3 regions of the Acinetobacter sp. Li1LvA2 genome follow, and region 2 is predicted to be linked to each of the others. Evidence: predicted binding sites of a transcription regulator. Region 2 holds the regulator's gene; each other region holds the start of a gene.
What was found. Region 2 encodes PhoB, which activates phosphate uptake and scavenging genes when phosphate is short. Its sites were predicted from a motif close to TGTCATNAANCTGTCATAA; they were not measured.
Positions count from the first base shown of each region.

Region 1: a site for PhoB is predicted at 5,405-5,423, ahead of ACS604_RS14450 (inorganic phosphate transporter). Genes of this name have one in related genera too.
Region 3: a site for PhoB is predicted at 4,445-4,463, ahead of ACS604_RS02135 (porin). Genes of this name have one in related genera too.

Region 1 covers NZ_JBSICF010000007.1:120,722-131,865, forward strand. Annotated here, with positions in the region: gene ACS604_RS14435 (hypothetical protein) at 1-78, shown strand, start outside; gene ACS604_RS14440 (hypothetical protein) at 634-2,181, shown strand; gene ACS604_RS14445 (D-serine ammonia-lyase) at 2,228-3,562, opposite strand; gene ACS604_RS14450 (inorganic phosphate transporter) at 3,727-5,358, opposite strand; gene metH (methionine synthase) at 5,823-9,509, shown strand; gene ACS604_RS14460 (transketolase family protein) at 9,590-10,594, opposite strand; gene ACS604_RS14465 (transketolase) at 10,605-11,144, opposite strand, start outside.
Region 2 covers NZ_JBSICF010000003.1:378,482-389,625, forward strand. Annotated here, with positions in the region: gene ACS604_RS09080 (CC0125/CC1285 family lipoprotein) at 1-104, shown strand, start outside; gene ACS604_RS09085 (DUF445 domain-containing protein) at 118-1,428, shown strand; gene ACS604_RS09090 (pyridoxal phosphate-dependent aminotransferase) at 1,456-2,610, shown strand; gene ACS604_RS09095 (MATE family efflux transporter) at 2,716-4,083, shown strand; gene ACS604_RS09100 (SDR family NAD(P)-dependent oxidoreductase) at 4,141-4,974, opposite strand; gene ACS604_RS09105 (TetR/AcrR family transcriptional regulator) at 5,187-5,858, shown strand; gene phoB (phosphate regulon transcriptional regulator PhoB) at 6,113-6,823, shown strand; gene phoR (phosphate regulon sensor histidine kinase PhoR) at 6,833-8,191, shown strand; gene ACS604_RS09120 (alpha/beta fold hydrolase) at 8,260-9,456, opposite strand; gene ACS604_RS09125 (AcfC family putative adhesin) at 9,700-10,461, shown strand; gene ACS604_RS09130 (hypothetical protein) at 10,534-10,953, opposite strand; gene ACS604_RS09135 (acetamidase/formamidase family protein) at 11,083-11,144, opposite strand, start outside.
Region 3 covers NZ_JBSICF010000001.1:465,253-476,396, reverse strand. Annotated here, with positions in the region: gene ACS604_RS02155 (ABC transporter permease) at 1-987, shown strand, start outside; gene ACS604_RS02150 (DUF2797 domain-containing protein) at 1,023-1,892, opposite strand; gene ACS604_RS02145 (DUF6231 family protein) at 1,932-2,393, shown strand; gene ACS604_RS02140 (YidB family protein) at 2,493-3,086, shown strand; gene ACS604_RS02135 (porin) at 3,195-4,301, opposite strand; gene ACS604_RS02130 (HIT family protein) at 4,557-4,970, opposite strand; gene ACS604_RS02125 (YARHG domain-containing protein) at 4,988-5,257, opposite strand; gene ACS604_RS02120 (hypothetical protein) at 6,120-6,584, shown strand; gene ACS604_RS02115 (NAD(P)-dependent oxidoreductase) at 6,739-7,611, opposite strand; gene ACS604_RS02110 (alpha/beta fold hydrolase) at 7,622-8,707, opposite strand; gene ACS604_RS02105 (O-succinylhomoserine sulfhydrylase) at 8,843-10,030, shown strand; gene ACS604_RS02100 (hypothetical protein) at 10,225-10,458, shown strand; gene ACS604_RS02095 (YbaB/EbfC family nucleoid-associated protein) at 10,740-11,069, shown strand; gene recR (recombination mediator RecR) at 11,079-11,144, shown strand, end outside.

The DNA.
Region 1 (11,144 bases), on a different contig from region 2:
ATTGATCCAGATTCACCTTATCACAATCATCCGGGAGACTTTTGCCCACCAGGACAAGCTAAAAAAGGACGCTGTTAGAACCACTCCATTCTTAAAGTAATTTTGAAGTTACGTTAAAGAAATAGAGTTTGATTAAATGATAAACTGAGTACAAAAATAGTGGGTTCCAACCCAAAAATAGATGGGATGAAACTAGAAAATTATGGTGTAAAAAAATCACCATATCCCCAAGATTTTTAAAAGACAATCTTACGTTGTCTTCTATCTAGTTTCACCCCAATTCTTTCTTATTCCGTCTGACTTCTCTTATCCTTTAAGAAAAAAGTCTAGTTTTTAATCATTTCTGCATCTGTATTATTGATACATTTTGAACATTTTACCTTCAGGTTAAAACTGATGTATTTGCTTAATACAAAATAATCATTTATGTAACGTAAGTCTATAAAAATGTTCTAAAAATGTGAAAAAAATTAAGGCCAAAATGAGATGGATTTATCATAATAAATCACTCTTTCATGTTTCATCACATAAATAATCAATATTATTTTGTCAGTTATTGCCACTCGTTTCCTTTCATTGGCATAGATAATGTATACATCTGTATATTAACCCAGTCGTATAACGAGATATTTTATGTCCAGCACAAGTCAAGTCGAAGGTCTACAATTTCCAGTACACGCCTCAACCAAAAAACAAAGCACGTCTCTTACAGGCCAAGAGATTTTATCAGAGGCTTTATCTGTTGTAGATAATAAAACCGCGCAACAAGTGTTGAATGAAAAAAACTGGCGAAAAAACTACCCTATTTATTTTAAAGCGCTTGTTAAGCAAGGAATTTCAAATAGTAGCAACCCAATTACTATTGCTAAGCAAGGTTTGCATAAAGCTCACCATATTTTTGACTATTACCGTGATAGTAAACATTATCTTTTAAAAGATGCAGTTCATATTGCTTCATCCACACCCCTTCATACAGTAAAACTTAAAGGTGAAAGTGATGCAGCTCCAGAATGGTATGTTCCTTACAAAGGGCAAAAGCTCAGTGGACAAAGCTTACTAGACCAAATTCAAAGTTGGGAAGAGGCCGGTATTATTGAACCAAGTCATGCAAAAGCTTTGCGTGAAGCTACTGCACACCCAGAATGGTTTGATTTATCTGACCGTACCATGGTGTTGTTTGGTGCGGCTTCAGAAGCTGGTCCTCTACCTTGGTTAGCGAAGTGGAAAGCAAATATTATTGCTGTCGACTTACCAAACCCACGTGTCTGGGGCAAAATTTTACATACGATTCAAAAAGGAAACGCAACTCTGATTGCTCCAAGCGTTGAACAAGTTGATTCATCAGCAAAAGTTTCTGAATTAAGAGATAAATTGGGTGCAAATTTATTGACTCAATTACCAGAAATTGCACAGTGGCTAGTTCAGTTTCCACAAAAGTTAGATTTGGCCGCAATCGCCTATTTAGATGGTGAAAAGCATGTTCGTGTATCCATGGCAATGGATAGCATTATGCAATATGTGAGCGAGCATAAGTCTGATACGAGCCTTATGTTTATGTGTACGCCAACCGATGTTTATGCAGTTCCTAAAGAAGTAGCAAAAGCTGCACAACAAAAATTTAAATCACGCACAAAACTACAAAAAATGGCGGTGAAAGGTGTTTCTACACTTTCCTTAAATCGTTTTTTCCAAGCGCCATATCAAGACCTGATTGATTGTGAAAATGGAAAAACTTATGGTATTGCCGACTGTCTAGTGGTTGAACAAGGCCCAAACTATGCTTTGGCAAAACGCATTCAACAATGGCGTGCTATTTTGGCCCGTCATCAAGGGCAACACGTAAGTATTAATATTGCTCCATCTACAACGACTCACTCTGTGACTAAAAATCCATTATTGAAAGCAGCTTTTAATGGTGCAGAGCTTTTTGATGTAGAAGCATTTAGCCCTGAAACGACCAATGCCATTATGGCGGCACTCTGGATTCATGACTTAAGAAATGAGTCTTCTGTGGCAAATCCTGAAACTGAACTAGACCATCCGCTTGAACTCATGATGGAAGGTGCTAATCACGGCGGCTTATGGCGTGTTGCTTATTTAGCAAGAACTGCCCTGCCTTTTGCTGCGATCTATGGCTTTGCAACCGAAAAACTACCTTTTGGAAAATCATCTAGAAAATAATTTGATTAAAGCCCAATTCTAGAATTGGGCTTTTTTCTGAGTTTTTCTATTTATTTTGAAAGTGTGATAGATATTTTTGCATTTCATCAGGTGGCACCATACCGCCTCCTGTCGCCCATACCACATGATTTGCCTGTTTTAATTTATCAGCTGATAGTTGATGTAAAGCCAAATAATCAGGACTCGTCTGAACATAATATGGCCCCATCATTCCTGCCACTGCTGAAGGCTCAAGCTGAATATTTTCAGTTTGATTTAGAAGTGCTATGAGTTCATACAAACGTTCATCGTGAATGGTGTAATAGCCATCAATTAACTGTTGCATAGCACGCCCAACAAAACCTGAAGCACGCCCTACTGCAAGTCCATCTGCGGCGGTTACGTTATCGAGGCCAATGTCATTTACTGAAATCTGATCATGCAAGCCTGTGTGGACACCAAGTAACATGCAAGGCGAATGTGTGGGTTCAGCAAAAATACAATGTACGTGCTCACCAAAAGCCAGTTTTAACCCAAAACTCACCCCACCTGGGCCACCACCGACGCCACACGGCAAATAAACAAATAAGGGATGCTCAGCATCAACTTTAATCTGTTTTTGCTTAAATTGCTGTTTTAGGCGTATTCCTGCAACTGCATAGCCTAAAAATAATGTTTTTGAGTTTTCATCATCAATGAAAAAACAGTGTGGGTCTTGCTCTGCGGCTTTTCTTCCCTCTTCAACCGCTACGCCATAGTCACTGGCATATTCCACAACATTGACGCCTAGTGAACGTAGTTTGTCTTTCTTCCACTGTCTCGCATCAGCCGACATGTGGACTGTGACTCTAAAACCCAGTTTGGCGCTCATAATGCCAATAGAAAGCCCTAAGTTACCTGTAGAACCTACTGCAATTTGATACTTAGAAAAAAACGTTCGAAATGCGTCTTGGTCGAGTTTAGTGTAATCGTCTTCAAACTTGAGAAGCCCTGCCTCAATAGCCAATTTTTCAGCGTGAGCCAAGACTTCATAAATACCACCACGCGCTTTAATTGAACCAGAAATAGGTAAATGACTATCTTTTTTTAGCCAGAATGCTCCACTCAGTTGCACTTTTTGTGTTGAAGAAAGTGCTTGCTGCATTTTCGGAATTTCAACGATATCTGATTCAATTTTTCCATGTTGTGCTTGAGTTTCAGGAAACACTTTTGCTAAATAAGGCGCAAAACGCGCTAGCCTTGCTTCCGCGTCACTTACATCGTCTGCTGTGAGTCCAACTTTTTCTAAAGCTTCTATTAAAGGATAGCGATGAGGTGTAAACCAAAATATCTCTTGATAGGCTTGCAGTGTCTCAATAAGTGGAAATTGCTGTTTTAGCTGATCTATTTGAACCGCATCCATAATCTATCCTGATATCAAAGTTTTAAGCCCAGCTTTTAAAGCTGCTTGATGCTATATAACGACTTGTTAATTTATAATTGAATGTACATGAAAATAGACTGAACTTAAAAAAGAAACAAATAAAAAAGCCACTGTGTACAGTGGCTTTAATGTTTTAAATGCTTTTATACAAACTGTAAGAATAACCAGTACAAACCGCCTGATAAACAGATTGTTGCAGGAAGTGTAAATACCCATGCAGATAAAATTGTTTTAACTGTATTGAAGTTTAAGCCTGATCTATTCGCGACCATGGTACCTGCAACAGCACTATTTAAAACATGTGTTGTTGAAACAGGCATACCTAAACCATCAGCAGCAGCAATTGTACTCATTGCTACAAGCTCAGCAGACATCCCCTGACCATAAGTCATATGATGCTTACCAATACGCTCACCTACAGTCACAACAATACGTTTCCAACCTACCATGGTGCCTAAGCCAAGTGCCAAAGCAACTGCTACTTTCACCCAAGTTGGAATGTATTGTAAGAATGAATCTAAGCTACTACGGTATTCTTTCACAAGTTTTTCTTGTGACTGATCCATTTTTGGTAATGCATTCGCTTTATCCAAACGCTTAAACGAGGTTGTACTTAAATACATGTCATTACGAATTTCGCTAATTGCAGCTTCTGGAATGTCTTTTAAGTTGTTATAGCTAGAAACTCGCTCACCCAAGTGGTCAGTCATGCTTGCCAATGCAGGCACTACTTCTGGAGTTTGCTCTTTAGTTTGAATATATTTAGTCAGAATAACACGCGCTTTTTCATCGGTTAATTCTGGCTGATTTTGATTCAAAAATACGGCAGTTTGAGAAGAAAGCTGATGGAATGATTGAACTTGTTGTGTATCAAGGTTTTTATTTAATGAATAAGCCAACGGCACCAGACCAACCAAAATCAGCATGATGAGACCCATACCTTTTTGACCGTCATTAGAACCATGTGCAAAACTTACACCTGTACAGGTAAAGATTAAAATTGCACGAATGATTGCTGGTGGTGGTTTATTACCTTCTGGCGGTTGGAATAATTCTAATTGGCGTTTAAAAACAGTTTTAACCAACAAGAAAACAATCGCTGCAAAAGCAAAACCAATTAAAGGCGAAAATAATAATGCCTTACCGACTTTAATCACCTGATCCATATCAACACCACTGGTGGTTACGCCAGTCGATGCACTCAACAGATGGTTCATAATGCCCACACCCAAGATTGAACCAATCAAGGTATGAGAACTAGAAGCAGGAATACCCAAGAACCAAGTACCTAAGTTCCAGAGAATTGCAGCAATAAGGAGCGCAAAAACCATTGCGAAGCCTGCACCGCTACCCATGTTCATAATCAGTTCAACAGGCAACAATGCAATAATGCCGTAAGCGACTGCGCCGCTTGCAACCATTACCCCAAGAAAATTACAAAAACCTGCCCACATGACTGCAACTGGTGCAGGTAAAGCATTGGTGTAAATCACTGTTGCCACTGCATTTGCAGTATCGTGGAAGCCATTTACAAACTCAAAGCCTAAAGCAATCAAGAGTGCAGTAGATAAAAGGATAACCGAATAAAGACTCAAAGGTGGTACATGTGCTAAATCAGCACTCACCTGAAATCCAATATAAATAAGTGTTGCAACAATAATCGTCAGAAACACCGGCATAAAAAACTTAGGTGTCGGGACATGCACATTCGTCGATTTGACTTGCAGGTTTGCCGCAAGTTTTGAATCCGAAACAGGGGGTAGATTAGAATTCATGCAGACGGTAAGAGGATAAAAAAATCCTCTGTATTCTTAAATTAAATTATGACAATTATATGACAAAGCAGCGCCTGATGAAGTCAATTTTTCATATTTTGACCTCATTTGATGCACCTTTCCTCTATAAAATTTATTTTTTTATTAAAATACAATAATTTAAATCACTTTACATCTTCCTTATTTATGACTATTTTTAAAGCAAAAATATATAAAAAATCACTCGAATGCTTGTTTTTTAAACAGCACAATTGTCATAAAACGGAATATTGGAGATGAAATATTTCAATATCATGATCATTTTATGAATATTTGATGAAAAAACAGTCTTCATTTGTCATAAAAGCCGTTTTTCTAATGAATCTATTACAAGTGAATGATGGGTCGTTATAGCTCATCAAATGCGCAACTATTCTGTTACAATAGCGCCGCATTTTTAAATTTGTACAATATCGGGGTTTTCTATGTCCACGCTTGCCACCCTAAAAGCGCTTCTTGCCAAACGCATTCTGATTATTGATGGTGCGATGGGTACCATGATTCAACGCCATAAACTAGAAGAAGCCGACTACCGTGGTGAGCGTTTTGCCGATTGGGCACATGACTTAAAAGGTAACAATGACCTTCTTGTGCTAACTCAACCCGAAATCATTCAAGGTATTCATGAAGCTTATCTTGATGCAGGCGCAGACATTATTGAAACCAACAGCTTTAACGGCACGCGTGTTTCAATGTCTGACTACCACATGGAAGATCTTGTTTCAGAGATTAACCGTGAAGCAGCACGTTTAGCTAAAGCAGCTTGTGAAAAATATTCAACTCCAGATAAACCGCGTTTTGTGGCAGGTGTACTCGGTCCAACATCGCGTACCTGTTCAATTTCACCGAATGTAAATGACCCTGCTTTTCGTAACATTACTTTTGATGAACTAAAAGAAAACTATATTGAGGCAACTCATGCGCTGATTGAAGGCGGTGCAGATATCATTCTGATTGAAACCGTTTTTGATACATTAAACTGTAAAGCTGCAATTTTTGCGGTGAAAGAAGTCTTTAAGCAAATTGGTCATGAATTACCACTCATGATTTCAGGGACCATTACCGATGCCTCAGGTCGTACCTTAACAGGTCAAACTGCCGAAGCGTTCTGGAACTCTGTACGTCATGGTGACTTACTTTCAATTGGTTTCAACTGTGCCCTTGGTGCAGATGCGATGCGCCCTCACGTTAAAACCGTATCTGATGTTGCTGATACGTTCATTTCTGCTCATCCAAATGCTGGTTTACCAAACGCTTTTGGTGAATATGATGAAACACCAGAACAAACTGCTGCCTTCTTAAAAGAATTTGCAGAAAGTGGTTTAATCAATATTACCGGCGGTTGCTGTGGTACGACACCAGACCATATTCGTGCTATTGCAAATGCTGTAAAAGACATTGCACCACGTCAAATTCCTGAAACTAAGCCAGCTTGCCGCTTAAGTGGTTTAGAACCATTTAATATTTATGATGACTCATTGTTCGTTAACGTGGGTGAACGTACTAACGTTACTGGTTCAAAAAAATTCTTACGCTTAATTCGTGAAGAAAACTTTGCCGAAGCTTTAGAAGTTGCACAGCAACAAGTGGAAGCTGGTGCTCAGATTATCGACATTAATATGGATGAAGGGATGCTCGATTCGCAAAATGCGATGGTACATTTCCTAAACCTTGTGGCATCTGAGCCAGATATTTCACGTGTGCCAATCATGATTGACTCATCAAAATGGGAAATCATTGAAGCAGGCTTAAAATGTGTACAAGGTAAACCTGTTGTTAACTCGATTTCGTTAAAAGAAGGTTATGACGAGTTTGTCGAAAAAGCTCGCCTGTGTCGACAATATGGTGCTGCAATTATTGTGATGGCCTTTGATGAAACTGGTCAGGCCGACACTGCTGAGCGTAAACGCGAAATCTGTAAACGTTCTTATGACGTTTTGGTTAACGATGTAGGCTTCCCTGCTGAAGATATTATTTTTGACCCGAACGTGTTTGCGGTGGCAACTGGTATTGAAGAACACAATAACTATGGCGTCGATTTTATTGAAGCCACAGGTTGGATTAAACAGAACTTACCTCATGCCATGATTTCTGGCGGTGTATCGAACGTTTCGTTCTCGTTCCGTGGAAATGAGCCTGTTCGTGAAGCGATTCACTCTGTGTTCTTGTACCATGCCATTAAACAAGGCATGACTATGGGTATTGTAAATGCTGGTCAAATGGCCATTTATGACGATATTCCAAAAGAACTCAAAGATGCAGTTGAAGATGTTGTTTTAAACCAGAACCAAGGTGAATCTGGTCAACTTGCGACCGAAAAACTACTTGAAGTGGCTGAAAAGTTCCGTGGACATAGTGGTGCTCAACGCGAAGCAGAAAACCTTGAATGGCGTAACGAACCTGTAGAAAAACGTCTTGAATACGCATTAGTCAAAGGTATTACCACATACATCGATGAAGATACCGAAGAAGCCCGTCTAAAAGCCAAACGTCCTTTAGATGTAATCGAAGGCGCTTTAATGGATGGTATGAACGTTGTTGGTGACTTGTTCGGTTCAGGCAAAATGTTCTTACCACAGGTTGTGAAATCTGCACGTGTTATGAAGCAAGCTGTGGCTTGGCTCAACCCGTACATTGAAGCTGAAAAAACAGGTAGCCAATCTAAAGGTAAAGTCCTGATGGCAACGGTTAAGGGCGACGTGCACGATATTGGTAAAAATATTGTGGGTGTTGTACTGGGCTGTAATGGTTACGACATTGTTGACCTTGGCGTGATGGTGCCTTGCGAGAAAATCCTGCAAACTGCAATTGATGAGAAATGTGACATCATCGGTTTGTCAGGTCTGATCACACCGTCTTTAGATGAGATGGTATTCGTTGCGAAAGAAATGCAACGTAAAGGCTTTAACATTCCTTTATTAATTGGTGGCGCAACAACTTCAAAAGCACACACAGCAGTAAAAATTGATCCTCAGTATCAAAACGATGCGGTGATTTATGTTGCCGATGCTTCGCGTGCTGTAGGTGTTGCAACGACCCTCCTTTCGAAAGAAATGCGTGGAAACTTTATTGCAGAGCACCGTGCTGAATATGTCAAAATTCGTGAGCGCTTAGCCAACAAACAGCCGAAAGCTGCCAAATTGACTTATAGCGAGTCAGTTGAAAACGGTTTTAAAATTGACGAAAGCTATGTACCACCAAAACCAAATCTTTTGGGAACACAAGTTTTAACGAACTACCCACTTGCTACACTCGTAGAATATTTTGACTGGACACCATTCTTTATTTCTTGGAGCTTGGCGGGTAAATTCCCGAAAATTTTAGAAGATGAAGTGGTTGGTGAAGCTGCAACAGATTTGTACAACCAAGCTCAAGCAATGTTGAAAGATATTATCGACAACAACCTTTTTGATGCACGTGCTGTATTTGGTATGTTCCCCGCTCAGCGCACTGATGCGGACACCGTCAGCGTATTTGATGAAGCGGGTCAAAATGTTACGCATACTTTTGAACACTTACGTCAACAATCTGACAAAGTGACGGGTAAACCAAACTTGTCTTTGGCAGATTACATTCGCGCTGACCGTGAACAACAGGACTACTTAGGCGGATTCACTGTATCGATTTTTGGTGCAGAAGAATTGGCAAATGAATACAAAGCCAAAGGTGATGACTACTCTGCAATTTTAGTTCAATCACTAGCTGACCGTTTTGCCGAAGCTTTTGCAGAACATTTACATGAACGTATTCGTAAAGAGTTCTGGGGCTATAAAGCGGATGAACAGCTCAGCAATGAAGAACTGATTAAAGAGAAATATGTCGGTATTCGCCCTGCACCAGGTTACCCTGCTTGCCCAGAGCACTCTGAAAAAGCAGTGTTGTTCGACTGGTTAGACTCTACCAACAAAATTGGTACTAAACTGACTGAACACTTTGCAATGATGCCACCATCTTCTGTAAGTGGTTTCTATTATTCTCATCCACAAAGTGAATACTTTAACGTAGGTAAAATCTCTCAAGACCAACTTGAAGATTATGCAAAACGTAAAGGTTGGACACTGGATGAAGCGAAGCGTTGGTTAGGACCGAATTTAGATGATTCGATTGCTTAAGTTATTAAATAACCCTGTTTAAAAAAGAGGGCGTGAAGGAAATTCCATCACGCCCTTTTCAATTTGAAAATTTAATCTTTTTACTTCAAATGTACCTTAATCTTCTCTTTAACTGTCTCAGTTGAGATGCCATATCGATCATGCAAAGTGGGTAATGCCCCTGCATCTAAAAATGCATCTGGCAAACCAATCATATCGAAACGAGGATGTTGACCATTTCTTAGAAGTAATGAGCCGACAGCTTCACCTAAACCACCAATGACTGAGTGATTTTCGGCAGTTAAAACAGGTCGGCCACCTTTGGCGACTTCATCCAAAATGGTTTGTTCATCTAAAGGTTTAATGGTCGGTACATGCAACACTGAAACCTCAATGCCCTCTTTTTCAAGCTCTTCGGCTGCCTCAAGTGCACGCATGGTCAATAAGCCAGTCGAAATAATGAGTAAGTCCTTACCCTGTTTAATCACCTGTGCCTTACCCAATTTAAACTGGTAATTGTATTTATCGAGTACTAATGGAACCTGCCCACGCAATAGACGCATATATACAGGGCCATTATGAGCAGCAATTTGAGGAATCGCTTGTTCGATTTCCAAGGCATCACAAGGGTCAATGATCATGAGGTTCGGCATTGCACGAAAAATCGCAATATCATCCGTTGCCTGATGACTTGGGCCGTAGCCTGTGGTTAATCCCGGAAGAGCTGCTACAATTTTGACATTCAGGTTATCTTCCGCAATTGCCATACAAATAAAATCGTAGGCACGGCGTGATGCAAATACGGCATAAGTTGTTGCAAAAGGAACAAATCCTTCACGAGCAAGTCCTGCTGCTGCACTCATCAAAAGTTGTTCTGCCATACCCATTTGGAAAAATTTGTCTGGATTTTCTTTAGCAAAAATATGTAGGTCAGTGTATTTGGATAAATCTGCTGACAACCCCACAATATCGTCACGCTCGTTTGCCAAGGCATTCAGTGCATGTCCGAATGGTGCAGGTTTGGTCGGTTGTCCCTCGGCAGCAATAGAAGCAATCATTGCCGAAGTGGTTAGTTTTTTCTTAGGAGGATTGGCTAACTGGCTCATGGTGTATTCCTTACTGTCCGTAGTGGGTCAAAATATTTAAAGCGTCATCCCATTCATGTTCATCAACACGAATGAAGTGAGTTTTTTCGCGGCTTTCCAAGAACGACACGCCCTTACCCATCTTGGTGTCACAAATAATGACACGTGGGCATGTTCCCTCATGGTTTCGTGCTTGGTCGAATGCCTTAAGTAAAGCTTCCACGTCATTGCCATCTACGCGTTGGGTGTACCAACCAAATGACTGCCAACGGTCTACAATGGGCTCAAACGCTAAAATTTCGCTGGAGTGCCCATCTGCCTGCTGATTATTCACATCAATAATCGCAATCAAGTTATCTAGTTTCCAATGAGAAGCAGACATTACGGCTTCCCATGTTGAGCCTTCATTTAACTCACCATCGGACAATAAGTTATAGACAAAAGCATCCGACTTTTTCTGTTTCAGTCCTAGACATGCACCGACTGCTATTCCAAGGCCGTGCCCCAATGAGCCACCTGTAATTTCCATACCTGGTGTATATGAAGCCATGCCCGACATTGGTAGACGACT
Region 2 (11,144 bases):
CTTTTGATGCAACCTTGATCTTGAAATCAATCGGACAAAAATATGGATTGAGTCCGACAGGAGAGCTGTTGCCACCGCCTGAGCCTCCAGTAAAACAAAAATGAATAGGATAAATTTATGAACATGGCAGAAGAAGTTCACCACGTGCCCAGTCTTAAACGTAGTAAATATTTTGCTACTCTGGCGCTTATTATTGTCGTTGTGCTGTGGATTGCACTGATGGTGGCTGATCGTTTTCTGCCAGAGTACACAGGTTTTATTCATATTTTAATGTTAGGGGCAGAAGCCGGTGTAGTCGGTGGTTTAGCCGACTGGTACGCGATTACGGTTCTGTTTCGGAACCCATTTGGTAAGTTACCCATTCCTAAGTTTTTACGCGACCACACCGAAATTATTCCGCGCAACAAAGCTCGCATTGCAGAGTCAATGGGCCGTTTTGTACAAGAAAATTTTCTTTCACCTCAAGTGGTCGAACGAAGCTTAGAAAAAACTGACTTAAGCCTTGCAATTGGTCAATGGTTAGCAAGCCCACAAAACAATACCCAAGTGGTGCAGCTCATTCAGCAAACCGTACCGAAAATTTTTGAGTTTGTTAGCCAAGATCAAATTGCCAATTTTGTGCAAAACAATAGTGTGCAATGGGTGCGTAATACTGAGGTCAATAAACTCGCAAGTGAAATGCTACGCGCGGTATTGGAAAATGATTTCCACCAAGACGTCTTACAGCGTGGACTCGATATCGCTCATGAATGGGTGGTACAAAACCCAGATAAAACCCGTGAATTAACCCGAAAAATGTTTAAAGCACTTGGTGTCTGGTCACTTGCAAAAGGCGCAAGCTGGATTGGTATTGATGTTCAACAACGTACCATCGATTCACTGGTTGAAAAAGTAGAATCGATGCTGGCAGACCCTGAACACCCATGGCGACAAGAAATTGAAACCATTGCCCACTCTCTCATGCTTGAGCTGGCAAAACCAGACAGCGTTGCTAGCCAACGTCTCAACAGCGGTAAAGATGCCCTTTTAGACAGCCCTCAAGTTCTCAATTTTATCAGTGGCGCTGTTACGATTTTATGTAATGCCATTAAAGAAGATTTAATGAAAAAAGACTCTGGCATTGCAATGAACCTAAGAGCTGCTATTCAGCAACTGGGTGAAAATCTTGTTCAAAATGCCAAAGTACGTGAAGTGTTGAACAAAGAAATGACAGGACTTGCGCTGACTTTTACAGATCAATATAGCCATAAAATTATCCGTTATGTGAGCGAGCGTATTCATGAATGGGATTCACGTGAAATGATCGGAAAAATTGAAAATGAAGTCGGTGGCGACCTACATATGATCCGAGTAAATGGCGTTGTAGTCGGTGCATTTATTGGTTTAACCCTCGGTGTAATTCGGGCAGTGATCGAATCAATTTTATAACTTTAAATATTTTAATAAGAGAACAATATGCTTCAACTACAGTCCAAACTGGCCACTCAAGGCGTGACTATTTTTAGTACCATGACGGCAATGGCACATCGTTTAGGTGCTCTCAACCTGTCACAAGGCTTCCCAGATTTTCCGGCACCACAAGCCTTACTGGAAGCTTTATCTCAGGCGACTTTAGCTGGGCATAATCAATACCCACCCGGCGATGGTATTCTCGGTTTACGGGAACAGCTCGCTTTACAATTTCAGCAGCGTGACCAACTTCAACTTGACCCTGTAACGCAAATCACAATTACTCCCGGCGCAACCATTGCAATTTTTTGTGCCATACAGGCATGCATCAACGCAGGTGATGAAGTCATTATTTTTGACCCAAGTTATGACAGCTACGGCCCTTCTGTGCAATTAGCTGGCGGTAAAGCTGTTCATATTGCACTTGAAGCGCCTGACTTTAAGGTGAACTGGCAGCAAGTTAAAGATTTGATTAATGACAAAACCCGTATGATTGTGGTGAATACTCCCCATAATCCAACAGGTACCATCTGGGATAAACAAGACTGGTTAGAACTGATTGCACTGATTCAAGATAAAAACATTGTAGTTTTATCCGATGAAGTCTATGAACATCTGGTCTTTGATAACCAACAGCACTTTAGTGCATTGCATTTTCCTGAACTCAGAGAGCGCAGTTTTGTGATTGGTTCTTTTGGAAAAACCTTTCATGTAACGGGCTGGAAAACAGGTTATTGCATCGCTTCACCTGAGTTAATGCGTTTATTTCGCCAGATTTACCAATATGCGAATTTCTGTGGCACGACACCTTGTCAGATTGCTCTAGCGCAATATATGCAGCAACATCCGGAACATATTCAAGAGCTTTCGCAGTTTTACCAAACTAAGCGAGATCGTTTTAATCAGGCAATTCACAATAGCCGTTTTTTACTAAAACCATCTCAAGGGACCTATTTTCAAAACCTTGATTACAGTCAGATTAGACCCGACTTAAACGATGTAGAAATGTGCCAATTTCTAGCCGAGCAACATAAAATTGTGGCTATTCCTGTTTCGGTTTTCTACCAGCAAGCGCCAGAGTCTTTACGCCTGATTCGCTTCTGCTTTGCTAAAAATGATGAGACTCTGCAAAAAGCAGGAGAAATCTTGAATGAATGTTAATAAATTTAGAAACTTAGCATAGTAAAACACTACAAGAAATTTCACCTAAATATGCTAAGTTGAATGTCTGCCCCGCTCATCAAAGAGATGGGCGATGGAGAACACATGCCACCAAGACAGTCTTTAATTCATCAGCAAAATCTATGGAAAACATTTTTTGTTTTCTTACTGCCTCTCATTGCAACCAATATTTTGCAAAACTTATCGGGAACGATTAACACCATCTTCGTTGGCCAAATGATGGGAGTTGATGCGATTGCTGCCGTCTCGGTTTTTTTCCCTATTTTATTCTTGCTCCTTGCTTTTATTATCGGGATTTCAACGGGTACTACTGTTTTAGTAGGGCAAGCATGGGGTGCACAAAATATAGAAAAAGTCCAAAGTGTGGTCGGTTCTACCCTATTTATGACACTGATTGGTGGGGTAATTACCGCGATTATCGGCGTATTTTTTGCCCACGATATTTTAGAGTTATTAGGTACAGATCCAAAGGTAATGCATCTTGCTTTGCCTTATGTGCAATGGATGCTAGCAGGTAGCCCGCTTTTATTTGTTTATATTATTTATACTTCAATTTTACGTGGTGTAGGCGACAGTACCACGCCGTTACTTGCATTGGCTTTGACCAGTGTCATCGGCTTAGTGATTACCCCGATATTGCTTAAAGGTTATTTTGGCTTACCCGCCCTAGGAATTATTGCTCCAGCAATTGCAACGATCACGGGTTATGTTGCTATTTTGATTTTTCTGGCAATTTATCTGAACAAGAAAAATCATCCACTTCGACCAAATCGTCAGCTTCTGCAACATATCCGTCACAATCCAGAACTGAGCAAAATCATTTTACGCTTAGGCGTTCCAACCGGCATTCAAATGATTACCACCTCAATGGCTGGCTTGGTTATTGTTGGGTTGGTTAACCATTACGGATCGCATGCTACAGCAGCGTATGGTGCAGTGAATCAGGTACTTAACTACATTCAGTTCCCTGCCCTGTCGATCTCAATTGCGGCTTCAATTTTTGCAGCACAAGCGATTGGCGCAGGCAAATCAGATCTGTTAGCACGGGTAACCCGCACAGCTTTGGGAATGAACTTTTTATTTACGGGTACCTTAATTGCACTTGGCTATCTATTTTCAAAATATTTAATGGCTTTGTTTATTACCGACCCAACTGTAGTGGTGTTAGGGCAGCAACTTTTATTTATTGTACTTTGGGCAATTTTGTTTTTTGGTGCAGGTGCCATTTTTGCATCGATCATGCGTGCCAGCGGAACCGTGACTGTTCCAATGTTGTTAAACATCTCTGCTATTTTATTTATTGAAATTCCATGTGCTTATTGGTTTAGCTCAATATGGGGGCTTAAAGGCATCTGGGTTGCCTATGCCTTGGCATTCGTCAGTTTATGTATTATCCAAGGCCTGTATTACCAATTTATCTGGAAGAAAAAGAAGATCAAAGTTCTTATTTAGAACCATCCAAGTCACATAAAAAAAGCCATCATTTGATGGCTTTTTTTCGTTAAAAAATTATTTCATTAATTTGGTCACAATGGTTGAAGCACGTTGATATCCTGTTGGGAATAAACGCTGGAATGCATCAAGAATTTTTGCATCACTACCAATCAATAAACGGCGTTTATTTTTTAATACCGCTTGTAAAATTTGACGAGCTGCTTCTTCAGGTGGGGTACGTAGTAGCTTGTCAAAGTTTTGAATTGATTTCGTCGGATCCATACCCAAACTATTCAAGCTATCACTCATTTTTGCAGCTTTAGCAATATTGGTGCGGATTCCGCCCGGATGTACGCACAATGAGCTTACGCCACTTTTTTCAATATCTAACTCTTGGCGTAATGATTCAGTAAAACCACGTACAGCAAATTTAGTCGCGTTATAACCAGATTGAGTCGGTTGAGCAGTCAGACCAAATAGGCTCGAGATGTTAATAATATGGCCATCTTGAGTTTGCTTAATGAACGGTAAAAACTCTTTAGTTCCGTACACCACACCCCAGAAGTTAATCCCAACAATCCACTCTAAATCTTCGTAGGTTGCACCTTCAACAGTTGAGCCTAACGCGACACCAGCATTGTTAAAAATTAGGTTAACAGAACCGTGATCTTGTACAGTTTCTTGTGCCCACTGCTTTACCGCTTCACGGTCAGACACATCAAGTTTTTTGGTGGTAACCGTAATATTGCTGTACGGTTTTAAAAGCTCGACAGTTTGTTGTAATCCTTTTTCATTAATATCACTCAACGAAAGATGGCAGCCCTGTTTTGCCAAAAGAATTGCTAGCTGTCGCCCAATGCCAGAACCTGCGCCCGTAATTGCAGCGACTTTGTTTTTAAAATTTTTCATTGTCCATCCTTTGTTTTTCGATATTTGCACAACCGGTTCATTGCATGTGCAGTTCAGACATCTTCAATATAATTTTGACAATACCCATTGTCAATATAGTACACTGTAATTTCAGATAGAATGGCACAATTCTTCTGAGAGCTTTATCATAGTGAGCATATTTGGCCAAAACCTATAAATTAGGAAACCATTCTTTAGGAAACGACTTATTTATGGCGACTAACGACTCAACCAGTAAAAAGAAAACAAAAAGTGTGAGTAAAGAACGTCAGTTCAAAGGGTTATCTCTATCTGAACGTAAAGAGGCGCGCCGTGAAAAATTGATTGAAGCAGGTATTGCGACCTACGGAACACTCGGTTTTTTTTCCGTGACGGTAAAAGATGTATGCCAAGAGGCAAAACTCACAGAACGTTATTTTTATGAATCATTTAAAAAGAGTGAAGATTTATTCCAAACCATCTTTTTAAAAATGATTGAAGAATTACAGCAGAACTTAATGCAAGCCGTGATTAAAGCTACCCCCGATCCAGAAAAAATGGTCGATGCAGGATTGCGAGCACTGCTGACAACATTAAAAGACGACCCAAGATTAGCTCGTATTGTCTATGTCGACGCAGTTTTGGTACAAGAGTTACATAATCAGGCCACTATTCAAGAAACACTTGCGCAATTTGATCGCATGATTCAAGCCTTTGTTATGCTGACCATGCCGCAAATTCAACACCACGAAAATGAGCTTTCTTTAATCGCAACTGGTTTGAATGGATACGTCACTCAAATTGCGATTCGATGGGTCATGGGAGGGTTTGAACAGTCTCTTGAGCAGGTTTTAACCGCATGCCGTATCGTTTTCTTATCTTTATTAGCGCAAGTTTCAAAATAATATTAAAGTTTTTTGACAGACATAAATGTGCAAAACCAGCTAAGCCATTCAAGTTATAAGCTATTGAATGATTTTAAGAAAATTAAAGTCTTCATGTCACAATTTGGTCATACCTTTGCCTTGGTTTTGTCACAAATTATTGCTAAATTTAATTTTATAGACTTTTCTGCAATGAAATTGTCATAATTAATCTTTGTAATAAGCCTGTCATAACTACAAAACGGTTCACCGTTAAATCTATAGGATATTGCGCTGTGAAAGATGACTATATTTTAATTGTCGATGATGAGCTTCCTATTCGCGAAATGATCCATACTTCTTTGGACATGGCAGGCTTTCAGTGTTTACAGGCAGAAGATGCCAAACAGGCTCATCAAATTATCGTCGACCAACGTCCGGCGCTTATCTTGCTTGATTGGATGTTACCTGGAGGCGTAAGTGGTGTCGATTTATGTCGCCGCTTAAAACGCGATGAGAACTTAGCAGAAATTCCAGTGATTATGTTGACTGCTCGCGGAGAAGAAGACCACAAAGTACAAGGTCTTGACGCAGGTGCAGATGACTACATGACTAAGCCTTTTTCAACACGTGAACTGGTTTCACGTATCAAGGCAGTTCTGCGTCGTGCTAATGCATTAAGTGGCGAAAAAACCATTGATGCCAATGGCTTAATTCTTGATCCTGTAAGCCAGCGTGTTAGCTTTGGCAACAGCATTTTAGATATGGGTCCAACTGAATATCGCTTACTTGCATTTTTTATGACCCATCCAGAGCGTGCATATACACGTGCCCAGTTGCTCGATCAAGTGTGGGGCGGTAATGTATATATCGAAGACCGCACTATCGATGTGCACATTCGCCGTTTGCGTAAAGTTTTAGAACCTTTTGGTGTTGACCGATTTGTTCAGACTGTGCGTGGAACTGGCTACCGTTTCTCAACACGTGCAGATTTAGCCGCAGGTTAACCAAGATTTATGTATGAACCCTACCCCGTCCCCGAACAGGTACGTGAACAAAAGCTTTCTCGCTACAGTAGTTTATGGACGTTTGCCAAACAAGATTTACGGCTCTTATTATTTTTTCTAATTATTGCCGGTTTAGTCGGTTTAGGCGTTGGGTATTTCTGGAGCTGTATTTTTATCGCCTTCGTGGTGTTTTTTACACTCCAGTTGCGTTCTTTATATCTGGTCAATGACTGGATTGCGAATAAACCTTATGACGTTCCTCCAAATCTTAATGGGATTTGGGGGGCATTATTATTTAATGTCTATCGCGCTCAGCGCCAAGAACGAATTGTACAGGCCGAAATGGTCGGTTTAATCGACCGTGCACAATCATCTTTGGTTGCGCTTGCTGAAGCCGTTGTTTTAATTGATGACCAACATCAAATCGAGTGGTGGAACCCTGCTGCCGAACGTTTGTTAGGAATCAGTCCTCTCGACCGCGGCCGAAATCTATTAACGATTTTACGTCAGCCAACCTTTATTGAATATTTTAACAATATTGATCAGGCACCCGATGGGATTAAGCTTCACTCAAATTTTGATGATGACCGATATGTACAGGTTAAACTCACAAGATTTGGTGGAGAAAGTCGCTTATTGGTGGCATACGATGTGACTCGTATGCACAACCTTGAACAAATGCGTAAAGACTTCGTCGATAATATTTCTCATGAACTTCGTACACCATTAACTGTACTGAGTGGTTATATCGAGACATTTACCGATCAGGAAGATATTAGTCCGCGCTGGAAACGTGCGTTTGATCAGATGCAGTCGCAAACCAAGCGTATGAATGCTTTGGTGAATGACTTACTACTATTATCGAATTTAGAAAATAATAAAAAAATTGCAAAGAATCAGATTATTGAAATGCCGAGTTTAATGAGTCAACTCTTTGACGATGCTCAGGCCTACAATGCCGATTATGGACACACGCTCAATTTACATATTGATAGCCACTGCGACCTGATTGGTTCTGACATGGAAATTGCTAGTGCATTTAGTAACTTAATTACCAATGCTATCAAGTACACACCTAAAGGTGGAACCATTACCATTGGCTGGCACGACGATGGTGAACATGCGTACTTTAGTGTACAAGACACAGGCATTGGGATTAACCCTAAACATTTACCACGACTAACTGAACGCTTCTATCGTGTTGACAGTGACCGTAGTCGTCAAACAGGTGGTACAGGTTTAGGTCTTGCGATTGTAAAACACGTGCTGATGCAACACGGCGCGTATTTAGATGTACAGTCTAAAGAAAATGAAGGATCAACATTTACCGCAGTTTTTCCGAAAGAAAGACTATATAACATGACCTAAAATTATCCTTTGTACATATAAAAAGCCGACTTATGAAAAGTCGGCTTTTTTGTATTAGTTAAACTAATTTACTTAAAATTAGAGCAATACGATTTGCTCTGGTTTTTCTCTATTACGTTTAAAAAGTTAGTGGCAAACGTATTGCTCTGGCGTAATGCATCGCGGTGATCTCCACCATCAATCGTTTGATATATAGTTGGTTTTTTTAATTTACATAGCTGCTGATAATAAGCAGATGTGCCTCTAGGGTCGACTAAATGATCTTTAGAACCTTGAACAATCATTAATGGCACGGTAGGCACCATATTTTCAATGGACTGTTGTTTTAGATAAGCCAAAAGAGGTTTTAAATCTGCATCAGTTCGAAATATGCTAGAAGGAGATTTCTTCAAATCAGATTGAAGTTCAGATAAACAACGACTGCGCGCTTGAGTCAGCACTGTGTTCATTTCTGGACTGACTAAATTCTCAGGAACAATACTTGGTTCTGCTGCTTGTGCTCCTAATAAAACAATCGGGAAAAATGCTGCCACACTTGGTTCTGGGTTTGGATTACTCTGCACATATTCTGCAATACCTTCATATTGATAGCCGCCTGGTGCAAGAGCGATTGCCCCTTTTAAATCCAGTTCAGGCGCATCTTTTTGACCATAAGCAGACACTGCAATTGCCGCAGCTCCGCCTTGACTGTGCCCCATCACCAACCACTGTTTATTAAAACTCTTAGGCTTGAGCATATGTAATGCCCGCACTGCATCAACCACCGTATGAAGCTGGCTCTTTGCATTCATGTAAGGATGCCCACCCGGTGTACCTAAACCCTGATAATCAGGTGCAACAACTGCATAGCCACGTGCAAGCCAACCATCTAAAGCTTTAGAAGCAACTTCTTGGTATGAATGAACGGGGCCGCCAACATAATCACCCGAAGGTGCACAAGTATCAGCAACTCCAGTCGTGCCATGCGCCCAAGCCAGTATCGGCCAACCATTTTTTGGCGGAGTGCCTTTTGGTAATAAAATAAAAGCGGATGCCACAATGGGCTCGCCCTTAATCCCTCGACTACGATAATTAACTAACAAACGCTGATCAGCATGAGGAAATAAATCTGTCACATCTTGCCGTTCTAGAGACAGTATTGAACCCGGTTTGTCGCTCACAATTTGCTTACCCAAATCTGTAATGGGAACAGCCATAGCAGAACCAGACACCAAACAAGCGCTGCTAAATAAAATTTTTAAAAAAGAATTACTTTTTTTAATCAAGGGATTACTCCTCTATTATTTACATTACATCTATTTAAATAATTAATTTATAAAATATAAATTACCATAAAATCTTCTATATTTATATTTAACTCAAAATAATTTACATTTATATATAAACACTTAAAATCTAATTAGAATATATTTTAAAGAAATGTATTATAAATATCGTTGCAAAAATTAATCCAATTTCAATAATAAAAAATATATGCTGATATTTTCTTAATTACTATAGCGATTAAAATGTCAAAACAATATAAATTTATACCCTATCTGATTTGTCTTATTCTCGGTTCTCTACCTATCCATAGTTTTGCAGACGTAGAAGTGTATGGTCCTGGTGGGCCAGCACCTGCCATGAAAGAAGCCGCCAAACAATTCAGCAATAAAACGGGGATAGCAGTCCATGTGACTTCTGGTCCAACTTCTCAATGGTATGACAAAGCGAAACTAGATGTGGATGTTATATATAGTGGTTCTGAAGCCATGATGTCTGATTTCGAAAATGCTTTTTCTGAGCAAATTATAAAAGACTCGGTGGAACCTTTATATTTACGCCCAGCAGCGATTTTAGTACGCAAAGGAAATCCTAAAAATATTAAAGGATTTAAAGATCTAGCTAAACCCAATATTAAAGTTTTAGTTACTCATGGTGCAGGTCAGGTAGGTATGTGGGAGGATATTGCGGGTAGAACTGGCAATATTCAATTAACCAAATCTGTTCGAAAAAATATTGCCACCTATGCAGCCAATACAGGTATTGCCAAGAAAAACTGGGAAGAAAATAGTAGCTATGATGCTTGGTTAGTTTTTAATATTTGGGGAGTTAGTAACCCAGATGTTGGACAAATTATACCTATTGAACCAGAGCTGGTTGTCTATCGTGATACAGATATTGCCTTAACCAAACATAGTTTAAAAGACGCTGAGGCTAAACGTTTTGTAGAGTTCTTATCGTCTCAGCAAGGTCATACTATTTTCAAAAAATATGGTTGGACAAAATAATTAGAAAAGGGAGCGTAGCTCCCTTTTCTTTTTTAAAATTATTCACTCTAGTTCACCTAGAATATATTCATTTCAAATTAAATATACTCCAACGGCATATAAACTTCCCAATATGAGACAAAAGGCTGAACTGATATACCAAAATAAATCACTATTACCGACAAATTTTGACTTTAACCATGGAAAAGCCAGACCACGGATAAGAAAAACCGCTGCAACAAGCGACAAAATAAGTTTAGTAAATGGTAATAGCTCTATTCCCTTTGCTGCAAAGAAAGCATAAGTAGCACATACCGTTAGAATTAATCCCACAGCTATAGCTGTAAAATTAGGATACCAATGCCCTCTTTCGACCATCTGAACAATACTTTTCCCGGCCCCTAAAAACCGAAAACCATTTACCCCCCAGAACACACAAACAAAATGAAGTAATGCGGCACAGAATGTTAATAATGCAGCAATATAAAGTAGAGCGTTCGGAAGTGAGTGCATTAGATTTTATACTAATAAATATGTGTGATATTTATTATACTCAATTATAAAATATATAAAACTTATTGATAGTTGAAATGAATTTAACTTGGTATTTAATATTTTAAATACCAAGCTTGGTTTACTTAATTATTTGCTCTCAAACTCTTTAAAATCAGCTTTTCTGATTTTTGCATGAATACCTTTGGTTT
Region 3 (11,144 bases), on a different contig from region 2:
GGTTATGCTGCTACTTATGATGTTAACCATGTCGATTATGCAATTTTAAACCAGAGCAATGGGCAGGTCTCACATGAACTCATCTCAAAACTAGATAGCTCTGGTATTTTTAAGCGTGTTGCAACACTTGAATATACTGGTCAAATCAAACAGGTTATTGATAGCCGTCAGGCATTGGTTGTAATTACGATTCCTTCTGACTTCGAGAGCAAATTAAATAATAACCAGAGCTCTCCTGTACAGGTCATTGTTGATGGCAGGAACTCATCAACCGCCGTCGTGGTAGGTTCATATCTAAATAAAATTATTGGTCAGTTTAATCAGCAAAAATTTAACTCAGCTTTGCCCATTAGCCTTGAAACAAGAACATGGTATAACCCAAATCAAGAGTCTCGATGGAGCTTAATGCCTTCATTAATTGCAGCATTAAGTATGATGCAAACATTACTTTTATCCGCTTTATCAGTCGCGCGTGAACGTGAGCAAGGTACATTTGATCAGTTATTAGTGACCCCGTATACACCATTACAAATTATGATTGGTAAGGCCTTACCGCCAATTTTTGTAGGGCTGATGCAGTCAACTATTATTTTATTGATTATTTTGTTCTGGTTTAAAATTCCCATGAATGGCTCTATTGGGCTGCTTTATTTTGGTTTATTGAGCTTTAATGTGGCTGTAGTGGGTGTGGGCTTATCTATTTCAGCATTATCTTTAAATATGCAACAAGCCATGCTTTTTACGTTTTTATTGATTATGCCTTTAATGTTGCTTTCGGGTTTACTTACACCAGTAGAAAACATGCCGGAAGCATTACAAATAGCAACGTACGCAAATCCATTGAGGTTTGGAATTAACTTGGTACAACGAGTTTATTTGGAAGGTGCAGGCTTTGCACAAGTCAAATTCAACTTTATTCCAATGATCATACTTGGACTGGTCACTTTACCTTTGGCAGCTTGGCTATTTAGAAACAGATTATCTTAATTAAAAAGCCCCATTTTAGGGGCTTTAAAACTTATTTAAGCACGTACGATCAGCTCGTAACCCGTATATTTACGGATATTAATAACACCAATATCAAAGATTAAATATTGCCCTTTAATACCTTGTAATACACCACGAATTTTTGGTGTTTTATCTAGGTTTAGAGACTTAATTTTTTCAGGATATTGTTCAACTGGATAAACAAACTCACGTGGCAATTCATCTTCTAATAATTCAACAGTTTCGTTAAATTCAAGATTTTGGCTAAATTCCTCACGAATAGTTTGAATTTTAGGTGCAAACTCTTCGATTAACTGATCACGTTGTTCAACCATATTTAAAGGTTCAGCTTCGCCTTTAAGGAGTTTGCGCCAATCAGTTTTGTCAGCAACTAAAGAACCAAACATAGTTTCAAGTTGACCAGATAAACGGCGTGATCCAACCTTTAAAATAGGTAGGGCTTGGGTTGCCCCTTGATCTAACCAACGACCTGGCATATGACTAACGCGAGTAATACCCACTTTTAAAGCACTCGAATTTGCCAAATACACAATATGCGGTTGGAAACAAACATTGTGTGCAAAATCATCTTCACGACATGTACCTAAATGATAGTGGCATGTTTCAGGTTTCATAATGCATAGGTCACATTCTGCTTTAGTTTTAAAGCATTTAAAGCAGTGGCCTTGAGAATAAGACTTTGGTGTTTTAGTGCCACAAGAAGTGCAATAAATATTACCTGTCCATTCGATTTCTAGTTCTTGTCCTAAATTAAAAGGAAGATCAATTTCTGAACGGTCTAATACAAATTTGTATTCAACATTTGCCTTGGTTGTCTGTTGATCAGTTACACTAGCATCTTTTAGGCCTGCATGCATTTTATGGCAAATGCCTTGTAGTTCCATAAAGTTTAAACTCACATCTTTCAATTAAGGGTTGCAGTTATGGCTGAACAAAATGTCATCACTTCTATGCTAGACGATTTATCAAACGAACAGCCCATTCATACTGCACTTTGTATTGGCCAGAAAATTGACCAGAATAACGCAATTCAATGGCACTATTTTACCGTAACTGAGCTTTTAAGTCTGCCTTTTACTCAGCGTTATGATTTGGGTTTTGTATTGTTTGATACAGATGAAATGCAGAACATAACTGAAGTACAAAAATCACAATTATTAGTGAAGCTAAGAGATTTATTAGCAAAACGAATTGTTGTGGTAAGTAAACGCAGTGATGAAAAGTTATTACGCTCTTTAGGTTTTACGCAACTCATTGATAAAACTTCACATGATAGTGATTTTGCTTTATGGCAATTTAACATCTTGACCTATAAGCATGTTCCAGATTGGTTTAATTCAAAGTTTTGGGCGAACCCGGAAAACTGGAATAAATTTCGCTGGTAAGAGACCACGAAATCTCTTTCAAAATTTAACAATTTGGCTTTTGCTGTCTTAACAAGAATCCGCGTATGCTCATGTGTAAACCATACATAAGAGTTTTACATGACAAATTTAAGCAACATTGTAGAAATTTTGGCTCAGCAGGCTTTAGGTGGGAACCAGCAAGCATCAGGTCAAGGTGGTTTAGGTGGAATTTTAGGTTCAGTACTCGGACAAATGGGGGGCAATACTTCTTCTGGCACACAAGGTGGTCTTGGAGGAGTACTAGGTTCTGTATTAGGTCAAGTGACTGGAAATAATAATAACGCACCTCAAGCAGGTGGTGGCGTACAAAGTTTATTAATTGCAGTTGTACCTTTAATCTTAGGTTGGGTTCAACAACAAGGTGGTTTGCAGGCTGCTTTAGAAAAGTTAAAAGGTGCGGGTTTAGGTAATCAAGTTCAAAGCTGGGTTGATCCAAATCAAAGTAATAGTGAAGTTCCTACCCAGCAATTACAAAGTCTATTTAACCCAGCAGATATTGAGCAAGTTGCCCAGCAGGCTCAAGCGCCAAAAGAGCAAGTTTACGGTGCAATTGCTTCAGTCTTACCTCAAGTCATTGACTCATTAACACCTCAGGGTGATAGTACCGATCATCAGGAAGCAAACCAAGACATTCAAAACGTTATGAATCTTGTAAGTGGTTTTTTAAAGTAAGCTACAAAGTTAAAAAAGCCGATATTTTTATATCGGCTTTTTTAAACTGAACAATAAAATAAAAGGGCGGTAGCCCTTTTATTTTAGATATGAATCAAAGATAACTAATTAGAAGTTATATTCGATACCAGTACCTACAACAGTTTGCTTGTCGTCATCATTCAACCAGTCACGTTTTTGTTGAGCAACGATGCCGTAGAAGCGAGCTTGTTTGTTGATTTGGTAATCGAGACCTAAACCGTACAAGTCGATTTTACGATCTGCTTGACCACTTACTTGTGTTTCAGCTGAAGCATATTCTGCTTTCACTTTAAGTTTAGTGTTAGGAATTTTATAAGCAGCTGTTACTGCATATGCTTGTTCCTCTAAACCACGGTAAGCTTTACCAGCTTTATCGATTGAACCATCAGATTTATATGATTGACCATATGCAGTCAATTCATCAGTAGGTTCAGCATGTTGCCATAAAGCACCTACAACAAAACCTGATTTTGCGATGTCATAAGAACCAGTTACACGGTAAGCATCTGTATAAACATCTTTCAGACCGTAAGCAGCATATTTACCTTTAATACCAAAGTCACCAGCGGCAGCTACTGCTAAGCCAAGGTCTTTGTTTTCATAGCCAAGTGCAGTAGACACAGAGTCAAAGCTGTCATTCTTGCTGTCTTTACCAGTTTCACCTTGTTTGCTGTCAGAGGTGCTTTCACCAGTCTGAGCCATAATGTTGAAAGTTAAACCAGCTAATAATTTAGGGTCTAGTTCAAAACCAACTACGTTATCTAAGCGGTTTTCACCGTACATGATATTGGTAATATCTAAACGTGTATCGTCATTAAAGATGTCTTGGTTACCACCAGCAGCAGTCTTAAAGTAAGAGTCGTATTTACCTACTTTTAAAGTACCAACACCTTCAGTTTTTAAACCGATGAAACGGTTACGAGCGCTCAGGTCAGTATCAGAACCTGAACCATCAGTAGAAATTGCCCATTCAGCTAAATAAACAGCAGATAACTTGTCAGTTAATTTCTCTTCGCCTTTTACCCCAATGCGAGAAGAGTTTGAGTTAACTTCGGTAACATCACTTTTACCATCGAAATTTTTATTATCAACTTGGTTAATAGAAACATTTAGTTTGCCATACAAAGTTGGCGCTGCTTGCACCGCGTTTATGCTCAAAGTTGCAACTGCGGCAGCGAGTAGCAATTTCTTCATTGAGATTTCTCCAAAAGGTATTTAAAAATGGCGTATGCCTAGTTAACTATTTATTTTGTAGTTGACTTATGTACAAAAAGTTACAAAAGCTCACCAACTTGCTAAGCAGTATCGGTAAACTTTGTGACAAGGGCGTGAAAAATAAATGACAGTTTTATGACGATTAAAATTTAGAAATAAATTAATTATTTTAGGTTTTTATAGTTTTTAGACGAAAAAAAGCGGAGTAAAAACTCCGCTTTAATAGATTAAAAATCAAAGAGCTGCTTTAATTTTCTCAGCTAAAGCTTTGATTTTTTCTTGATCGCCTAACTCTACAGCATGTCTTCCAAGTTGATGCACATTTGTAGGAATAAGGTGAAAATGAACATGCGGCACAGTTTGTCCTGCCGCTGCTCCAGAAAGTTGCATCAAGACGATACCTTCCAAATTGAGAGCTTTTTCCATTGCTTTCGCAATTTTCTGAACAATTTGAATGGTATATGCAGCTGCTTCTGGGGGTAAATCAAGTAGCGTTACAGCAGGTGTTTTTGGAATAACTAATGTATGACCATCGGCTTGAGGCATAATATCCATAAAAGCTAGAACTTGATCATCTTCATAGATTTTTATCGCTGGAAGTTCATTGCGTAAAATTTTTGCGAAGATATTTTGATCATCGTATGCCATGTATTATTCCTTTAAAATTATTTACATTTCAATTCTTTCTGACGCTCTTTAATAGCATCAAGACGTTGTTGCTCTTTGTCAGAAAACTTTGGTTTTGTCGTATGACAGTTTTCATTACCATATTTTTCTTTAGCATCAGGATCTTTGAAACAAAAGCCTTTTGATGCATAAATCAAATTATAGTCGTCTTGCAATTTCTGACATTCTTGCTCAGGCGTTGCAGCTTGAACGCTTAAACCAGCAATGCTCACCATGCCAGTAAAGACTGCAACCATAAATTTATTCATGAGCGTTTCCTCAGTTAAAGGTATGAACCTGTACTCAATATAAGGTTTATTACCAATATTTCAATGATTATTAATTACTCAAATGTCATTTTGGGTGATAATTTGTTCATAGAATAAATAAAAACATTAGATATCAATAATTTATAAAAATCAAATAAAAACATAAACTTAAGATAAATTATATATATTTTTTTAGAATTTGATTCTTTTTAATTCACTTTTAACTTTTATTGAAGATATAAAAATATGCTGCTGATTGAGGTCATCGGATATAAAACTTTTAGAAAAAGATGAGATCTTATAGCCTTTTCATTTGCTAAATAGACAAATGAAGTTTGAAATTAGGTCAATGAAAAAGGGGATGAGCAATGACATTATCAAAAACACAAAACGTGATAATTATCACAGTTTGTGTTTTTAGGATTAAGTGGAATTCACTGGGCCCATTTTAATTTAGACGGAAATGGGCTTTTTCTTTTAAGCTGTAAAATATAAGCACGTTAAAAGTAATCTTATTTTACACTTCAATTGAAAGATGTATTGATTTTGCATGTTTTAACTTCTATTATATTGTCCTTAAATTGCTGCGTTTGATAGTTTTTTATTTTTGTAACCCATTTCTAAAATTGAGATGGGTTTTTTTTATTTAAGTTATTTCGAAATATATTAATTTAGCCCCATTCTTACGAGTTATATTTGGCCATATTTTTAATTAGTGTGATACGTTTCGCATGCAACTTTCACTTTTACTATTGTGGTTACTTTTTAGTCTAACCTACTTACATATAGCAATGTTATATTCATCATACTTCCTTAAAGGATCTGATGATTCATCGGAGACAAGATTAAAAGGAAATAGAGAATGTCACAGTTTTTACTCGTTGCTGAAAGCATTTATAAAAAATCTGAAGAAGAAAAGCTTTTCTCAGAAGATATTATTGAACACTTGAATCGCTTAGTTAGTATGATCCGACAAGAGATAAAAGATACTTCATATAAATTAAAATATAACTTTATTGATTTTGAAGAATGTTTAAATAAGCCAGCAAATGAATGTTCAGCTAAACTCGATATCAGTTTAATGCCAACATATAAAAATAAAGGAGAATATATTATGTGGTTGGCTAGTTTTATTGAAAAGATTACTTTGGGAGGAAGAGAAAAGTTTCCACCACTTGCTAATACTTTGCTTCCCAGCTGTATGCTTGCCAACCCTTATTCAGCAAAAATGAAACAAGCTAAGGTTATATCCGAGAAAAGTGCGCAAATGATTGTAAACTATTTTAACTCCTCCGATTATAAAAAGGTTAATAAAACACCTGCTTAGTGTAAAAAATAATAATCTTTCAAATACTTAATGCTTTTATAAAGAAAATTTTTCGTAATGAATGACATGAGTTTGCTATGTTTGAGGTTTCATACTATTCATTATTGAGCCTATTAAAATTAAGTTTAATAGGCAGTCCTCTAAAAGATTAAATTTACTCTAATGTAATCTTTGTCCATGCTTCATACATTTTAACTGCCGCAGAGAAGTCACTGTTGTCTTCAGCAGTTAAATGAGCAGCTTGGATTAAACTTTGTGTTAATGACAAAAGCGGGGCAGGAAGCTTTGCTTGCTGGACTAAATCCAAAGCAATTCCTGTGTCTTTGGCAAGAAGAGGCAAGCCAAAGGTTACTGGAAATTCGCGACTCAATACACGCTGTGGAAAGATAGTCTCTGTCACCAGACTTTTACCACTTGAAGCGTTAATACACTCTAAAGCTTCGTTCAAGCTTACCCCATGCGCTTTTAAAGCACTGAAACCTTCTGCAACAGACCAAAGATTGACCGCGAGTAGCATATTATTAACTGCTTTCACTGCAAATCCAGCACCTGACTCACCCACATGTTTAATTAATTTTCCTACCGCTTCTAGAGCTGGTAATGCACGTTCGAAAGCTGCTGCATCGCCACCCACCATTACAGTCAAAGTTGCATTTTCAGCTCCTACGGTTTGACCGCTTACAGGAGCATCTAGAAAATCAACATTTAATTGCTTTAATGAGCTAGCTAAGATGCGGGCAGAGTCAGGAACCCCGCTGGTACAGTCTATCCAGATTGCTCCAGATTTAATTTCTACACTACTAATAAGCGCTTCTACATCAGTACTTGTCGGTAAGCATGAAAAGATAATATCTGCTTGTACGGCTTGCTCTAATGAGACAGCCTGAGTGCCATAGTCTGCTGCATGTTGTTTGGCTTTTTCAAAATTTCGATTCCATACATAGACAGTATCGAAGCGTTTTGGTAAATGCGCTGCCATACGGTAGCCCATTGCACCCAAACCAATAAATGCAACAGATTGACTCATGACCTTATCCTTAAATTTGTGTTGAACGTTCGGCGAGCCATGTAGCCAATTTCGGCCAAAACTCCAGAGCACTTGCTTGACTCGACATTAGGCCCAAATGACCACCGGGGATGAGAGTAAACGTGACATCCTGACTGCTTGTCAATTGACTTAATGGCGAAGCAGCGTCAGCACTGACCAGCTGATCACTACGACCCGCGCCAACTAAGAGGGAACAATCTATATTTTTTAATTCGATTTTCTTATCTTTTAACTGAATAAAGCCACGTTTTAACGGGTTTTGTAGCCAAACATTAAACAACATGTCTTGATTAATACCACCCGGATAGTCAATCATATTATTTAAAAAGTTACTTAGGGTTGCATGCTCTTGTACAAATTGTAGGTCATCAAGATTCTTTAGCAATTGCAGATGTCCATCAAACCAACCTTTAGGATCGAGAATTTTGAAACCTAATGAATTTAAAATTCCGGGACTGTGGATCAGACGTTTTGGTAATCCAGAGTAAATACGTTCCTTAATTTTCTTATTACGACTAATCAAATGATTTATGGTTTGATAGAGCTTGCCAATATGGCCAGATGCATAACTATCTATTGGACTACCAAGAACAATTAAATTTTTAATGTAGTTGGGTTGATTCAGAGCAGCATATAAAGTAACGAATATGCCTGCCATACTCCAGCCATGGAGCGAAATTTGCTCACTTCCTGAATGTGCGCGAACGTGTTCTATTGCTTTAGGAATGAAATCTTCAATAAATGATAAAAAGTTAAGGTGTCTATCTTTAAACTTTAAATTACCCCAATCGACCAAATAGACATCAAAACCTGCATTTTGAAAGTATTTAATAAGTGAACGATAAGGATATAAATCGTAAATCGCCATATTAATTGCGAGTGGGGCAACAAACACTAATGGTTCTTTAAATTTTTTTTGTGTTGCTGCGTAATAACGAATACGCGTTTGATTGAATTCGCCAATCACCTCAAAGGGAGTGCTTTGAGATAGTACTAATGTTTTTGAATGAAATAGTCGGGCAGAAAGGTGCTTGATTTGGCTTTGTTCTGAGACAAGGGATTTTAAGCGTTTCATCTTGCTTTACCAACTATTTACTAAAGATTGAATAAAGTCTAAGCGATAATTTTAAGGTTTACCTTGACCTTAAATACCTTAGACACTCAAAATGATGATAGTTTTTAGTACATGACCAGTAAAGGCGAACATTTAATGAACCAGTCTGATGATTTAGAATACCAACTTGATACTTTAGCCATTCGTACCGGACATACTCGTAGTTTTGAAGGTGAGCATGGCGAACCGATTTTTTTGACATCATCTTTTGTATATGAAAATGCAGAAGAAGCTGCAGCAAAATTTTCTGGTCAAGTTCAAGGAAATATCTATTCTCGTTTTACCAATCCGACTGTATCGATGTTCGAAAAACGCTTAGCAGCTTTAGATGGTGCTGAACGTGCTGTTGCGACAAGCTCTGGAATGGGCGCGATTTTGTCAGTTACTATGGCTTATCTCAAAGCGGGTGATCACGTTATTTGCTCAAGAGCAGTATTTGGTTCAGTTGTTGCCTTGTTTGAAAAATATATTGCTAAGTTTGGCGTAGATATTACATTTGTCGATTTATGTGATTTGGACGATTGGAAAAACGCAGTACGTCCAGAAACTAAACTTTTATTTGTTGAGTCACCGTCTAACCCTCTAGCAGAGATCGCAGATATTCAAGCGCTTGCAGATATTGCTCATGCGAATGGTGCATTACTTGCAGTTGATAACAGCTTCTGTACGCCTGTTTTACAGCAACCATTAAAGTTTGGGGCAGACCTTGTCATTTACTCTGCGACTAAATATTTAGATGGACAAGGGCGCGCATTAGGTGGTGCTGTTGTTGGTAATCATCAGTTATTAGAAGAAGTTTTTGGTGTTGTCCGTACGCTAGGACCATCAATGAGTCCATTTAATGCATGGGTTTTCTTAAAAGGTTTAGAGACTTTACGTTTGCGTATGAAGGCACACTGTGAGAGTGCTCAAATTCTTGCAGAATGGTTATCTACTCATGAAAAAGTAGAAAAAGTTTACTACGCTGGCTTACCAGCTCATGAAGGTCATGAACTTGCCGCTAAACAGCAAACTGGTTTTGGTGGAATTGTTTCTTTCGTTGTTAAAGGCGAACGTGAAGGCGCTTGGAAGGTTATTGATAATACTAAGTTTATTTCAATTACTGGTAACCTAGGTGATGTGAAGTCAACAATTACCCATCCTGCAACGACTACACATGGCAAACTTTCTGCTGATGCAAAAGCTGCGGCCGGTATTCAAGAGGGGTTAATCCGTGTATCTGTAGGCTTAGAAGATATTAATGACATTATTCGTGATATCTCACGTGGTCTTGATCTGATCTAATTATCCTTATTGAAATAATTCTTTTGGGTTATTTTTTTCATGAAACCATCTCTTTAATCGAGATGGTTTTTTATATTTAAATGTTACTAAAATTTCAGAATCGCAATAAAAAACCTACATTTTTGTTTAAATGAGGGCTAAGAGTACAAGGTATAAAGACTTTAAATTTAATTAAAAGAAATGCGAGTTTTAAAATGCTTAAGCCTATTGCTATTGTTGTTGTGGTAGGGGTAATTGGGGTGGTTGGATATAAACTATTGACCAAACCGCATCAACACCCAGTAAATGAAACAACCTTATTGATTAACAATGCAGAGAAGTCGGTGCAAGAAGCAGATAAATCTATTCAAGAAGCAAATACCTCCTTTAAGAAAGTTCCCTTAAGCGAATATAAAACAATTGATAAAGGTCTACAGGCATCTCAATAGTGCTATGAGTTTTTATAAGACTTTAACGTATGTCATCTAAATATTTAGGAAGTGTACCTAAATATGAGTATGTTACTCATGTAGCTATATGAAATAGAGCGAGAGATACTGATAGAAAACATTAGTCTATTGTGTCAGAATTACGGATTAATTTGAGTTCAACGCACTAATCTGTATGTATTTTAATCGCATAGGTTGGTTCAATGAGATTAAGTTTTTATAAAGTATTACCAGATAACCAATAATACTTTAAAGATTTGATAGAGATACGGAGTAAAGTTATGAATATCAATATGCTCATGCAGCAAGCGCAGCGCATGCAAAAAGATATGGAAACAAATATAAAAAAGGCGAAAGAAGAGCTTGCCCAAACTGAAGTCCAAGCAGAAGCTGGTGGTGGTTTGGTTAAAGTAACCATGAATGGTCGCTATCTTGTAAAACGTATCGAAATTAACCCTGAATTACTTCAAGATGAACCAGATATGATTGAAGATTTGATTGCTGCAGCGGTAAATGATGCTGTGCGTCAAGCAGAAGTTATTTCAGAAGAAAAAATGCAAAAAGCGAATTCTGGTATGGGCTTGCCACCTGGCTTAGCGGGCATGTTCTAAGGAAGTTCTGTGTTTAGTGATAGATTTGAACAACTCGTTCAAGCTTTACGTATATTGCCTAGCGTTGGTCCGAAA